Regions from separate parts of the Shewanella zhuhaiensis genome, predicted to be linked through region 1. Evidence: predicted binding sites of a transcription regulator. Region 1 holds the regulator's gene; the other holds the start of a gene.
The links. Region 1 encodes sigma-54, which starts transcription at its own class of promoters, with help from an activator protein. Its sites were predicted from a motif close to GTTGGCACGNNNNTNGNNT; they were not measured.
Positions count from the first base shown of each region.

Region 2: the regulator sigma-54 is predicted to act here: its motif matches at 2,961-2,979, upstream of flgB (flagellar basal body rod protein FlgB).

Region 1 covers NZ_JAKUDL010000006.1:55,274-60,827, forward strand. Annotated here, with positions in the region: gene kdsC (3-deoxy-manno-octulosonate-8-phosphatase KdsC) at 1-187, shown strand, start outside; gene lptC (LPS export ABC transporter periplasmic protein LptC) at 184-741, shown strand; gene lptA (lipopolysaccharide transport periplasmic protein LptA) at 728-1,288, shown strand; gene lptB (LPS export ABC transporter ATP-binding protein) at 1,285-2,016, shown strand; gene MJ923_RS15850 (RNA polymerase factor sigma-54) at 2,131-3,615, shown strand; gene hpf (ribosome hibernation promoting factor) at 3,646-3,933, shown strand; gene ptsN (PTS IIA-like nitrogen regulatory protein PtsN) at 3,936-4,379, shown strand; gene rapZ (RNase adapter RapZ) at 4,376-5,227, shown strand; gene MJ923_RS15870 (HPr family phosphocarrier protein) at 5,214-5,489, shown strand.
Region 2 covers NZ_JAKUDL010000002.1:58,186-63,739, forward strand. Annotated here, with positions in the region: gene flgA (flagellar basal body P-ring formation chaperone FlgA) at 44-751, opposite strand; gene MJ923_RS05810 (chemotaxis protein CheV) at 956-1,876, shown strand; gene MJ923_RS05815 (CheR family methyltransferase) at 2,037-2,870, shown strand; gene flgB (flagellar basal body rod protein FlgB) at 3,013-3,411, shown strand; gene flgC (flagellar basal body rod protein FlgC) at 3,414-3,830, shown strand; gene flgD (flagellar hook assembly protein FlgD) at 3,856-4,584, shown strand; gene flgE (flagellar hook protein FlgE) at 4,619-5,554, shown strand, end outside.

The DNA of each region.
Region 1 (5,554 bases):
GGTCGACCTGCCGGTGATGAAAGCCGTAGGCCTTGGGGTTTGTGTGGCCGATGGCCATCCATTTGTGGCCCGCAATGCCGATATGCTGACATACCTGCCGGGTGGGCGCGGCGCCCTGCGCGAGCTTGCCGACCTGCTGCTGATGAGCCAGGACAAGTTTGACTCTGCCCATGGGATGAGCGTATGAACCGGGTGACCCTGGCTATTATCCTGCTGTTTGGTACGGCGCTGGCGCTGTATTGGCAGGTGCAAAGCAAAAAGGCAAGCCAGCCCCAGCCTACTGCTTCGGTACAAAAACCCGATTATGTGGCCACCGACCTTCGCAGCATCAGCTACGATAGCGAAGGCAAACTCGAAAGCCGGGTAAGCGCTTCCTACATGGAGCACTTCGACGGCGATGCCCAGACCCTGTTCACCCAGCCGGTGTACACCTTGTTTCCACAAGATGGTAAAGGCGAGTGGCGTCTCAGCGCCAAAATCGGCAGACTGGACAAAGCAAGCGACAGAGTCATGCTGGAGCAGGACGTGCTGATTGAAGCTATCAGTTTCAACGAGCCACTGCGGCAGCTCAATACCAGTTATCTGGAGCTGGATCTCAAGACCATGATCCTGACTTCCGAACAAGAAATTTTAATCAGCGGCAATAACTTCCATATGAGTGGCGTCGGCCTGCATGCCGACCTCAATGCGCAGGAAGTGAAGCTTTTAAGCAAGATTAAGGGAACCTATGAACCTCAATAAGTCGCTTATTTTGGTGCTGCTGTGTACCTGCAGCGCCCTGGCGCAGGCCAACACCAAATTCGATTTAACTCAGGAAGTGAAAATCGCGGCCGCCAACAGCTACGCCGATTTGAAAAACAAACGCATCGTCTACGAAGGTCCGGTAACCCTGACCCAGGGTAGTTTGGTGCTCAAGGCCGACGAGCTCAGTTCCTACACAGATGAGAAGACCGGCAAGCGCATTCTGCTCGCCAAGGGCAAGCCCGCCACCTACAGCCAGCAGGTGGAAGATGGCCGCACAGTGCAGGCCAGCGCCAATGAAATCAGCTACAACATCGACAGCCGCATCATGGGCCTTAAGGGCAGCGCTGAAGTCGAGCAGGATGGCAGTAAGGTGAGCGCCGACTCCATCGTCTATGACATCGAAAAGCAGCAGCTCAGCTCGCAAAGCAGCGGTAAAAAAGACGATCAGGTGATCACCATCATCAAACCTGAGAACTACCAGCAGGAATTGCAGGACAAAGGCGAGCAAGACCAGCCTCAACCCCAGAAAGAGAAGCAGCAATGACGGCACTGACCCTGAAGGCCAGCAACCTCGCCAAGAGTTACAAAAACCGTCAGGTGGTCAAAGATGTCAGCCTCACGGTGAATACCGGTCAGGTGGTTGGCCTGCTCGGCCCCAACGGTGCCGGTAAAACCACCACCTTCTACATGGTGGTGGGTCTGGTGCAAAGCGACAAGGGCAGTATTCACATCAATGACGATGACCTGACCCTCGACCCCATGCACCTGCGAGCCCGCAAAGGCATTGGCTACCTGCCCCAGGAGGCCAGCATCTTCCGCAAGCTGTCGGTACGCGACAACATCATGGCCGTGCTGCAGATGCGTAAAGAGCTCAGCAGCGATGAGCGTGAAGAGTTGCTCGAGCAACTGCTGGAAGAGTTCCACATCACCCACATCCGCGACAACGCCGGTATGTCACTCTCAGGTGGTGAACGTCGCCGGGTGGAAATTGCCCGTGCACTGGCCGCCAACCCACGCTTTATCCTGTTGGATGAACCCTTTGCCGGGGTTGACCCCATTTCGGTTATCGATATCAAAAAGATTATCGAACAGCTGAAAAACCGCGGTCTTGGGGTGCTTATTACCGACCACAACGTGCGTGAAACCCTGGATGTGTGTGAAAAAGCCTACATCGTCAGCCACGGCAGCCTGATTGCCGAAGGCACACCTGCCGAGATCCTGGACAATCAGCAAGTGCGTGCAGTGTACTTGGGTGAGCAATTCAGGCTATAGTTAAACAACAAAGCCTACCGTCTCATATCCGGTAAATCAGGGTGGCTATTGGCCGAAGAACCTGATAGATAAAAGCTTTCTACCTGAATTATTTAGTGAAGGATCCGCAGTACGATGAAAGCGTCGCTCCAGCTCAAACTGGGACAACAACTCACCATGACGCCACAGTTGCAGCAGGCCATTCGTCTGCTTCAACTCTCCTCGCTTGAACTGCAACAGGAAATTCAACAAGCCCTCGACGCCAATCCGCTGCTGGAAATGGACGATGATCGCCTCGATGGCGATCAGTACGATGCCGATGGCGGCGACAAAGAGTTCGACGACAAATTCGATGAAGGCTCAGTATCAGCCAGCGCAGGTGATTCCGCTTCGGTAGAAACCTCCGAAGCCGTGACTCAGGAATCCATGCCGGATGAACTGCCCATGGACACTACCTGGGATGAAGTCTTCACCGCCGCTCCGGTTGCCGGCCCCGGCATCAGTCGCGACGACGACATGCCATTTCAGGGCGAAACCAGCGAAGGCCTGTACGAACACCTCGAATGGCAGAAAAATCTCACCCCTTTTTCGGATACCGATTTGGCCATTGCCACCGCTATCATTGATGCCATTGACGAAAAGGGCTATCTGACCCAAAGCCTGGATGAAATCCTCGAGGCCGTGGGCGATGAAGAGGTTGAGCTGGACGAAGTCGAGGCTGTGCTCAAGCGCATTCAACACTTCGATCCCATTGGTGTTGCAGCAAGGGATTTGGCCGAGTGCCTGCTGATCCAGCTGGGGCAGTTTGCCGCTGATACGCCGCATCTGGATAACGCCAAGCTGCTTATCCGTGAGCATCTGGACCTGATTGCCAACCGCGACTTCCGCACCCTGATGCGGAAAACCCGCCTCAAGGAAGAAGAACTCAGAGACGCCATAGTGCTGATCCAGAGTCTGAATCCCCGTCCGGGCGAGAACGTCACCAGCACCAAGGAAGAGTACGTGATCCCTGACGTGTCGGTGAGCAAAAAGAATGGTCGCTGGGTGGTGGAGCTGAACCCGGATTGCATGCCTAAACTGAGTGTGAATCAGCAGTATGCAGCGCTGGCGCGCACCAGCCGCAATCAGTCAGACAGCCAGTTTATCCGAGGCCATCTGCAAGAGGCCAAGTGGTTTATCAAGAGTCTGGAGAGCCGCAACGACACCCTGCTCAAGGTGGCCAACTGCATAGTGCAATTCCAGCAGGGCTTTTTTGAGTACGGTGAAGAGGCCATGAAACCCATGGTGCTCAACGATATCGCCGAGGCGGTGGAAATGCACGAATCCACCATCTCCAGGGTCACCACTCAAAAGTACATGCATACCCCGCGGGGTATCTTTGAACTGAAATACTTTTTCTCCAGCCATGTCGGAACCGAAGATGGCGGAGAGTGCTCTTCTACTGCAATCCGCGCCTTTATCAAAAAGCTGGTTGCAGCGGAAAACCAGAAGAAGCCGTTAAGCGACAGCAAGATGGCAGAACTTCTGGCGGAACAAGGAATCAACGTTGCCCGACGCACCATCGCCAAATACCGAGAGGCGATGCTGATACCACCGTCGAATCAGCGTAAGAGTTTGTAACCCAACCGAGGTCATTGGAGGAAAGTGTCTATGCAAATCAACCTGACAGGGCATCACATCGAAATCACCGACTCACTGCGCGACTACGTAGAGAGTAAATTCTCCAAGCTTGAACGCCATTTCGAACAGATCAATAATGTGCACGTTGTTCTCAATGTTCAGAAATTGCAGCAAATCGCAGAAGCCAAGCTTCACCTCAACGGAGGCGAAGTATTCGCCACCTCAGAACATGAAGACATGTACGCCGCCATTGACGCCCTGATTGATAAACTGGACCGTCAGGTAATTAAACACAAAGAGAAACTGACCAAACATTAACGATGGAACTAAGTACCATCCTGGCGCCGGAGTGCACTAGCTGTGCCACTCCGGGCAGCAAGAAAAAGGTACTGGAACTGATTAGCGATCTCGCCGCAGCCCAGTACCCTTCCCTCTCTTCCCAAGAGATCTTTGAAAGCCTGCTGGCCCGTGAAAAAATGGGTAGCACCGGCATTGGTAATGGCATTGCCATTCCCCATGGTCGCCTGGGTAGTATCGACAAACCTCTCGCCGTACTCATCAAATGCGAAGAAGCCATTGGCTACGATGCCATCGACAAACAGCCGGTGGACATACTGTTCGCGCTGTTGGTGCCATCTGACCAATGCCAACAGCATCTGAGTACCCTGGCAGCCATGGCCGAAAAGCTCAACGACAAGCAAGTGTTGAAGCAACTGCGTAAAAGCCATGATGAAAAGGAACTCTACCAGGTAATCACAGGATGAAACTCGTCATCGTTTCCGGCCGCTCCGGCTCAGGGAAATCCGTTGCCCTGCGGGTACTGGAAGACCTCGGCTATTACTGCGTCGATAACTTGCCGCTGACCCTGATGGGCCCCTTACTGGAGCAGCTCAAAGGCAGCAGCGACAAGGTCGCCATCAGTATCGACATTCGCAATATGCCTGAGCAGGAAAAAGCGCTGGAACAGGAGCTTGCCAAACTGCCGCCAGGGGTTGAGCTCACCAGTTTCTTCCTCAACTCCAGCGATAAGGTGCTGCTGAAACGCTACAGCGAAACCCGTCGTCTGCATCCATTGTCACGCAGCAAAGTGTCACTTCAGGAAGCCATCAAACTCGAAGGCAAACTGCTTGAGCCTGTGTCGCAATTGGTGGACCACTACATAGACACCTCCAATCTGAACGTCTATGAGCTGGCCGATGCCGTCCGGCAAATTCTGCTGGGGCGCACCGACAAAGAGCTGGTGATCATCTTTGAATCCTTTGGCTTCAAGCATGGCATGCCCACCGAGGCCGACTTTATGTTCGACGCCCGTTTCTTGCCAAATCCGCACTGGGAGCCAGCCCTTCGGCCGATGACCGGATTGGATGAGCCAGTGAAGCAGTTTTTGGAGCGTCAGGTACTGGTCAACAAGTACATCTGGCAAATCGAAAACCTGCTGGAAACCTGGCTGCCGCATCTGGAGCGTAACAACCGCAGTTACCTGACCATCGCCATAGGTTGTACCGGTGGTCAGCACCGCTCGGTATACATTGCCGACCAGCTGGCCAAACGTTTTGCCAACTCGCACCATAAGGTCGAAGCACGCCACAGGGAACTCGATGCCAAGGCTTGAGCGCGATATCACCATAGTCAATAAACTCGGATTACATGCCCGTGCCGCCACCAAGCTGGCGGTACTGGCGTCTGAGTTCAAGGCCAGCGTCACCCTGGTACAGGGTGAAAAACAAGCCTCGGCCGCCAGCGTACTGGGGCTGCTGATGCTGGAATCCGGCATGGGCAAAACCATCCATATCATTGCCGAAGGCGATGAGGCCGAGCAGGCCATGGACGCCATCTGCAACCTTATCAACGCCTGCTTTGACGAAGAGTGCTAAAAGCCCTCACACGACAGCAGGCTATAGCGCCACTCCTCCCCTCAACTAAAGCCATCGCAGCATAT
Region 2 (5,554 bases), on a different contig from region 1:
TTAGCACTCTTATCGGCCGTAGCCAGCAAAGCTTTAGGGTATTTTACATTTTGACTTCCACTTCGCCAACGCCGATGACAGTGGCTTCCAACACCTTGTTTGAGTTGGTGTTTCTGATGCGAATTCGGTCACCTTCGTTACCATCCGCCAAGGCTTCGCCCAAGGTTTTTATCTCAAAGCTCGCAGTTTTTGCATAAATCGATACCGCATCGCCTTTGCAGACAAAACACAGATTGGCGGCAAAAATTGGCGAGTCCTGTGCAATACGGCGTTTGACCCGGGTGCCCAGCAACTGACCTGTATCGGCAAATTGCTGGCCGCGCAGCACGGTTTTATCAACATAGCGCACTTCAACGGCGGCTTCATCGAGCAAATCGCCACTTGCCAGGGGCCGTTTGGCCACCACCACGGGAAAGAGGATTTCGGCTCTTACCGAGAGAAACATTTGCCAGGGGTAGTCGAGATCCGGGCTGGTGCAGCTGATGCGTACGGTATTGTTGCGGGAGATGGGTCTGTCGCTGGCCAGGCGCGCACTGACGGGCCCCTCACAGCGGGGCAGGTTGACCCGGCTGTCGAGGCTTTGGGCCTGGATGCTTATCTTGGCTCCGGCCGGGGCGTCAATTTTTTTGGCAACCGCCTCTTCAGCCGCCGCGGCGATGGCCGATAAGTTGGGTTGTTGTGGGATCTGTGTAGCCGATGCCCCAGTTACCCATAAAAGGCTTGCCAAAAATTGTGCTAACTTTACTTTCATAATGAACAGACTAGCGTGTCACGCCAGAATACACCTATACTTTCTGTCAGGGCCGGACCACCTTTGTACAAGCTTGCTGGCATGGCTGTCAGAAGATTGACGAAGTTGGGGCACAGGTTGTCGGTGACAATTCGAAAGCAAGTTACATGCCTATGCTCCGCGGAGCCCGGGGCGCCATTCAATCAAGACAACTAAGGCGAAGTTATGTCGAGCATTCTTGAGTCAGTCAACAAGCGTACCCAACTGGTGGGACAAAACCGTCTGGAGTTGCTGCTGTTCAAATTGAACGGGCGTCAGCGTTTCGGGATCAACGTATTCAAGGTAAAAGAAGTCCTGCAGTGCCCCCCTTTGACCGGTCTGCCCAAACTCAATCCTTATGTGCGGGGCGTTGCCCACATCCGTGGCTCGACCATTTCGGTTATCGACTTAAGTGCGGCAACCGGTGGCCGCCCCATCGAGAACACCCAAAACTGCTTCATTATTATTTCTGAGTACAACCGCAGTGTGCAGGGCTTTTTGGTGAGCTCGGTCGAGCGCATCATCAACATGAATTGGGAAGCCATTATGCCGCCACCACAGGGGGCCGGGCGCTATTCCTACCTGACTGCGGTAACCGAGATTGAAGGCGAGCTGGTAGAAATTCTCGATGTGGAAAAAATCCTCGATGAAATCAGCCCGGTTAAGACCTCGATTTCTGAAGATGTGGACGCCACGCTGACCATCGACCGTGAGCAGCACTTCCACATTATGGTGATCGACGACTCTGCTGTAGCCCGCAAGCAAATTATCCGTTCACTGACTTCCCTTGAGCTGCAAATCGATACCGCCAAAGACGGTCGTGAAGCCCTGGAGAAGCTCAAAGCCATTGCCAGTGAAGTGAATAATGTGGCCGACGAAATCCCGCTGATCATCTCAGATATCGAGATGCCGGAGATGGATGGTTATACCCTGACGGCAGAAATTCGTGATGACCCCAAGCTCAAAGACATCAAGGTGATTTTGCACACCTCCCTTAGCGGCGTATTTAACCAGGCCATGGTGCAAAAGGTGGGCGCGAATGACTTTATTGCCAAGTTCAACCCTGATGAATTGGCAGCAGCGGTGAACAAACACCTGAGCTTATAACTGTGATGGCATTCCCCTTGGGTGGGGTTATACTCCACCAAGGGAGCTTGTGTTCCCTCAGGTGATAATGTATAAAGCAGCGCTTGTTTTTGGGGAATAAAATCAGAAGGTTAACAGGATGTTGCGTTAATCTTCTCCACTAAGTGCAGGATGGGATACAGTGTCGGACAAATCACTGGCTGAAGCGGAATATAATCAATTCAGGTTGTTCCTTGAGCAACACAGCGGCATAGTGCTTGGCGAAAACAAGCAGTATCTGGTCCGCAGCCGCCTGGCGCCTCTGATGGGCAAATACAACCTGCCATCCCTGTCTGAAGTGGTTAAGCATTCAATGAAACCCACCGAGCGGCAATTGCGTGCCGAGGTGATTGATGCCATGACCACCAACGAGACCCTTTGGTTTCGTGATAAGTACCCCTTCGAATTGCTCGGCAATACCCTGTTGCCCGAATACGCCCGTCTCGGCCGGCCGTTGAAAATCTGGTCTGCCGCCTGTTCATCAGGGCAAGAACCTTACTCACTGGCCATGACCATCCTCGAGTTTCAGCAAAAGCGTCCGGGTGGACTGCCGGGGAGCGCCAGCATTCAGGCAACCGACTTGTCGCCCTCCATGCTGGAGCGCTGCAAACAGGCTGAATACGACAGCCTGGCGCTGGGGCGTGGTCTTTCCGATGAGCGCAAACGGGCGTTTTTCGACTCCTTGCCCAACGGCAACATGCGGGTAAAAGACAACGTACGCCGCATGGTGAGCTTCCGCGCTCACAACCTGCTGGAAAGCTATACCTTGCTCGGCAAGTTCGACATCATCTTTTGCCGCAATGTGCTTATCTATTTTGCCCCTGAGGCAAAGGCAAAAATCCTGCGGCAATTTGCTGCCGCCCTGAATCCCAAGGGCATACTGTTTCTGGGAGCATCCGAGTCGATTGCCGGTTTGACCGATGAATTTGACATGGTGCGCTGCAACCCTGGTATCTACTATCAGAAAAAGACTTGATGCAGTAACAATAAGATTTTTAAAAGAAAACCGACCTTTTATGGGTCGGTTTTTTTATGCCTGCAGCATAGTCTATGGCGTTATCCAATATTTGGCACATGAATTGCTTTTGTTTTGCCATTCAGGCGTAGGAGGCAATTTTATGGCGATCAGTTTTGATAAGGCTCTTGGGGTGCATCAGTACACCCTCGGGATCCGCGCAGAGCGGGCAGAAGTGCTGTCGAGCAATATCGCCAACGCCGATACGCCCCATTACAAAGCCAGAGACGTCAATTTCGCCGATGCCCTTGCCGCCGCGCGCAGCCAGCAGCGCAGTATGCAAATGGCCCAAACCAGCGAAGGACACTTTGACTTGCAAGCATTGAGCCGCCAGCACGTCCAGTACCGTGTACCCAATCAGCCAGATACCGGGGACGGCAACACAGTGGACATCCAGCAGGAGCAGGCCGCCTTTATGCAAAACGCCATCGAATACCAAATGTCACTGGGCTTCCTTGAAGGCAAGTTCAATGGCATGAAAAAGGCCCTCAAAGGAGATTAATCATGAGCTTATTCAATATCTTCAATGTGTCGGGCTCGGGGATGACTGCACAGTCGGTTCGCCTCAACACCACAGCCAGTAACATCGCTAATGCCGATTCAGTGTCCAGCAGCGTCGATAAGACTTACAAAGCGCGGCATCCGGTGTTTGAAGCCGAGCTTGCCAAGGCCAGTCAGCAGCAACAGGTGTCCCGCGGCGTGAATGTCAAAGGCATTGTTGAGAGCGATAAGCCGCTGCAAAAGGAATATAACCCCGATCATCCCATGGCCGATGCCGATGGCTTTATTTACAAACCCAATGTGAACGTGATGGAAGAAATGGCTGACATGATTTCTGCCTCCCGTTCGTACCAGATGAATGCCCAGGTGGCAGAGGCGGCAAAAAGCATGCTGATGCAAACCCTGAGAATGGGCAAATAATCCGGTGGCGCTAAGGAGGTAAGCCGTGAGTTTTCTTAACTCTATTAATCAGGCCGCGGCGGCACAGTCTACCCAGAGCACCGGCAACCCGTTTTTGGACGGCGTGCGGCTTCAAAGTAAAGAAGCGGTACCCGAGGCCAAAAAGCAGGAGCTGACCCAGGAAGACTTTTTTGCGCTCTTGTCGCAGCAGTTGTCGATGCAGGACCCGTTCAAGCCGGTGGAAAACGACCAGATGATTGCCCAGATGGCATCATTCTCGACCGTGGATGGTATTGCCAAGCTGAACGACCACATTGTGAATCTCAATACCGTGATGACTTCAAGCCAGGCGCTGCAGGCATCCGGGCTGGTAGGGCAGAAGGTGCTGATCCCGTCGTCTACCGGCCATGTGTCCAGTGAAGATCCAACCGTGAAAGGCGTGATAAGTACGCCGTCCAAGATAGAAAGCATCACGGTGCGAATTGAGGACTCTAAGGGCCAGCTGGTCACCACCTACACGGTGGACGGCAGCGAAGGCGGCAATATCGATGTGAACTGGGATGGACTGGATGCCGAAGGCAAGCCCGTTCCAGAAGGAAACTACACCATCAAGGCCAGTGGCAAGGTCGATGGCAAGGCAGAGGAATTGCCTGTTTCAACCTATGCCCATGTGTCCAGCGTGTCACTGGGAACCGCGGCAACCGGCGCTATCTTGAATTTACGTGGCGTTGGTGGGATCAAACTATCGGATGTTCTGGCGGTAGCTGAAGGCTGAACCAGAATCAGGGGATTAGAGAGGTAACTGACTTATGTCTTTCAATATCGCACTCAGCGGCATCGCAGCCGCCCAGAAAGATCTGAACACCACGGCCAACAACATCGCCAACGTGAACACAACGGGCTTTAAAGAGTCCCGTGCCGAGTTTGCCGATGTGTATGCGGCGTCCATTTTCGCCAACAGCAAAACCCAGGTGGGTGGCGGTGTAACCACTACCCAGGTGGCGCAGCAGTTCCATCAGGGCAGCTTGCAGTTCACCAGTAATGCACTGGATATGGCCATTAGCGGCGGCGGCTTCTTTGTCACCTCTGCGGATCCATCCGCGCGCGACTACAGCTTTACCCGCGCTGGTGCCTTTAAGGTCGACAGCAACAATTACCTGGTGGATTCCTCCGGTAACTTCCTGCAAACCTTCCCGGTGGACAAGTTTGGTAACTCAACCTCGGTGAGCTTGACTACCACCCGTCCGGTGCAAATTCCTGACACCGCTGGTAGCCCTGTCATGTCAGAGAACGTGGGTATCGCGATGAACCTGAATGCCGGTGAGAAGACCAAGGATCCTGCCGCATTCGATCCGGACGACCCAACCACCTTCAACAACTCGACTTCATCGACCATTTACGACTCCCTCGGTGAGCCACACATTCTGACCACCTATTTTGTGCGTCCGAACGATGGCGCCTATACAGGTGAGAACAACTGGGTAGCTTACTATGCACTCGATGGTCAGCCGGTTAACATGAGCGGCGCTGCCGGCTCATACCAGGTTGATACCAATGGCGATGGTACCCCCGATGGCACAGCCAATGCCCAAACCACCGGCGGCTGGACCGGAGCGGTACTGACCTTTAACAGCACTGGTACCTTCACCGGCACTGACCCGGCCATTATCACTACCGAAGCTCTTGGGATCGGCGGTGCCGGGATTCTGGGCCCGGGTGCCGATGGCAGCCAGACAATTACCATT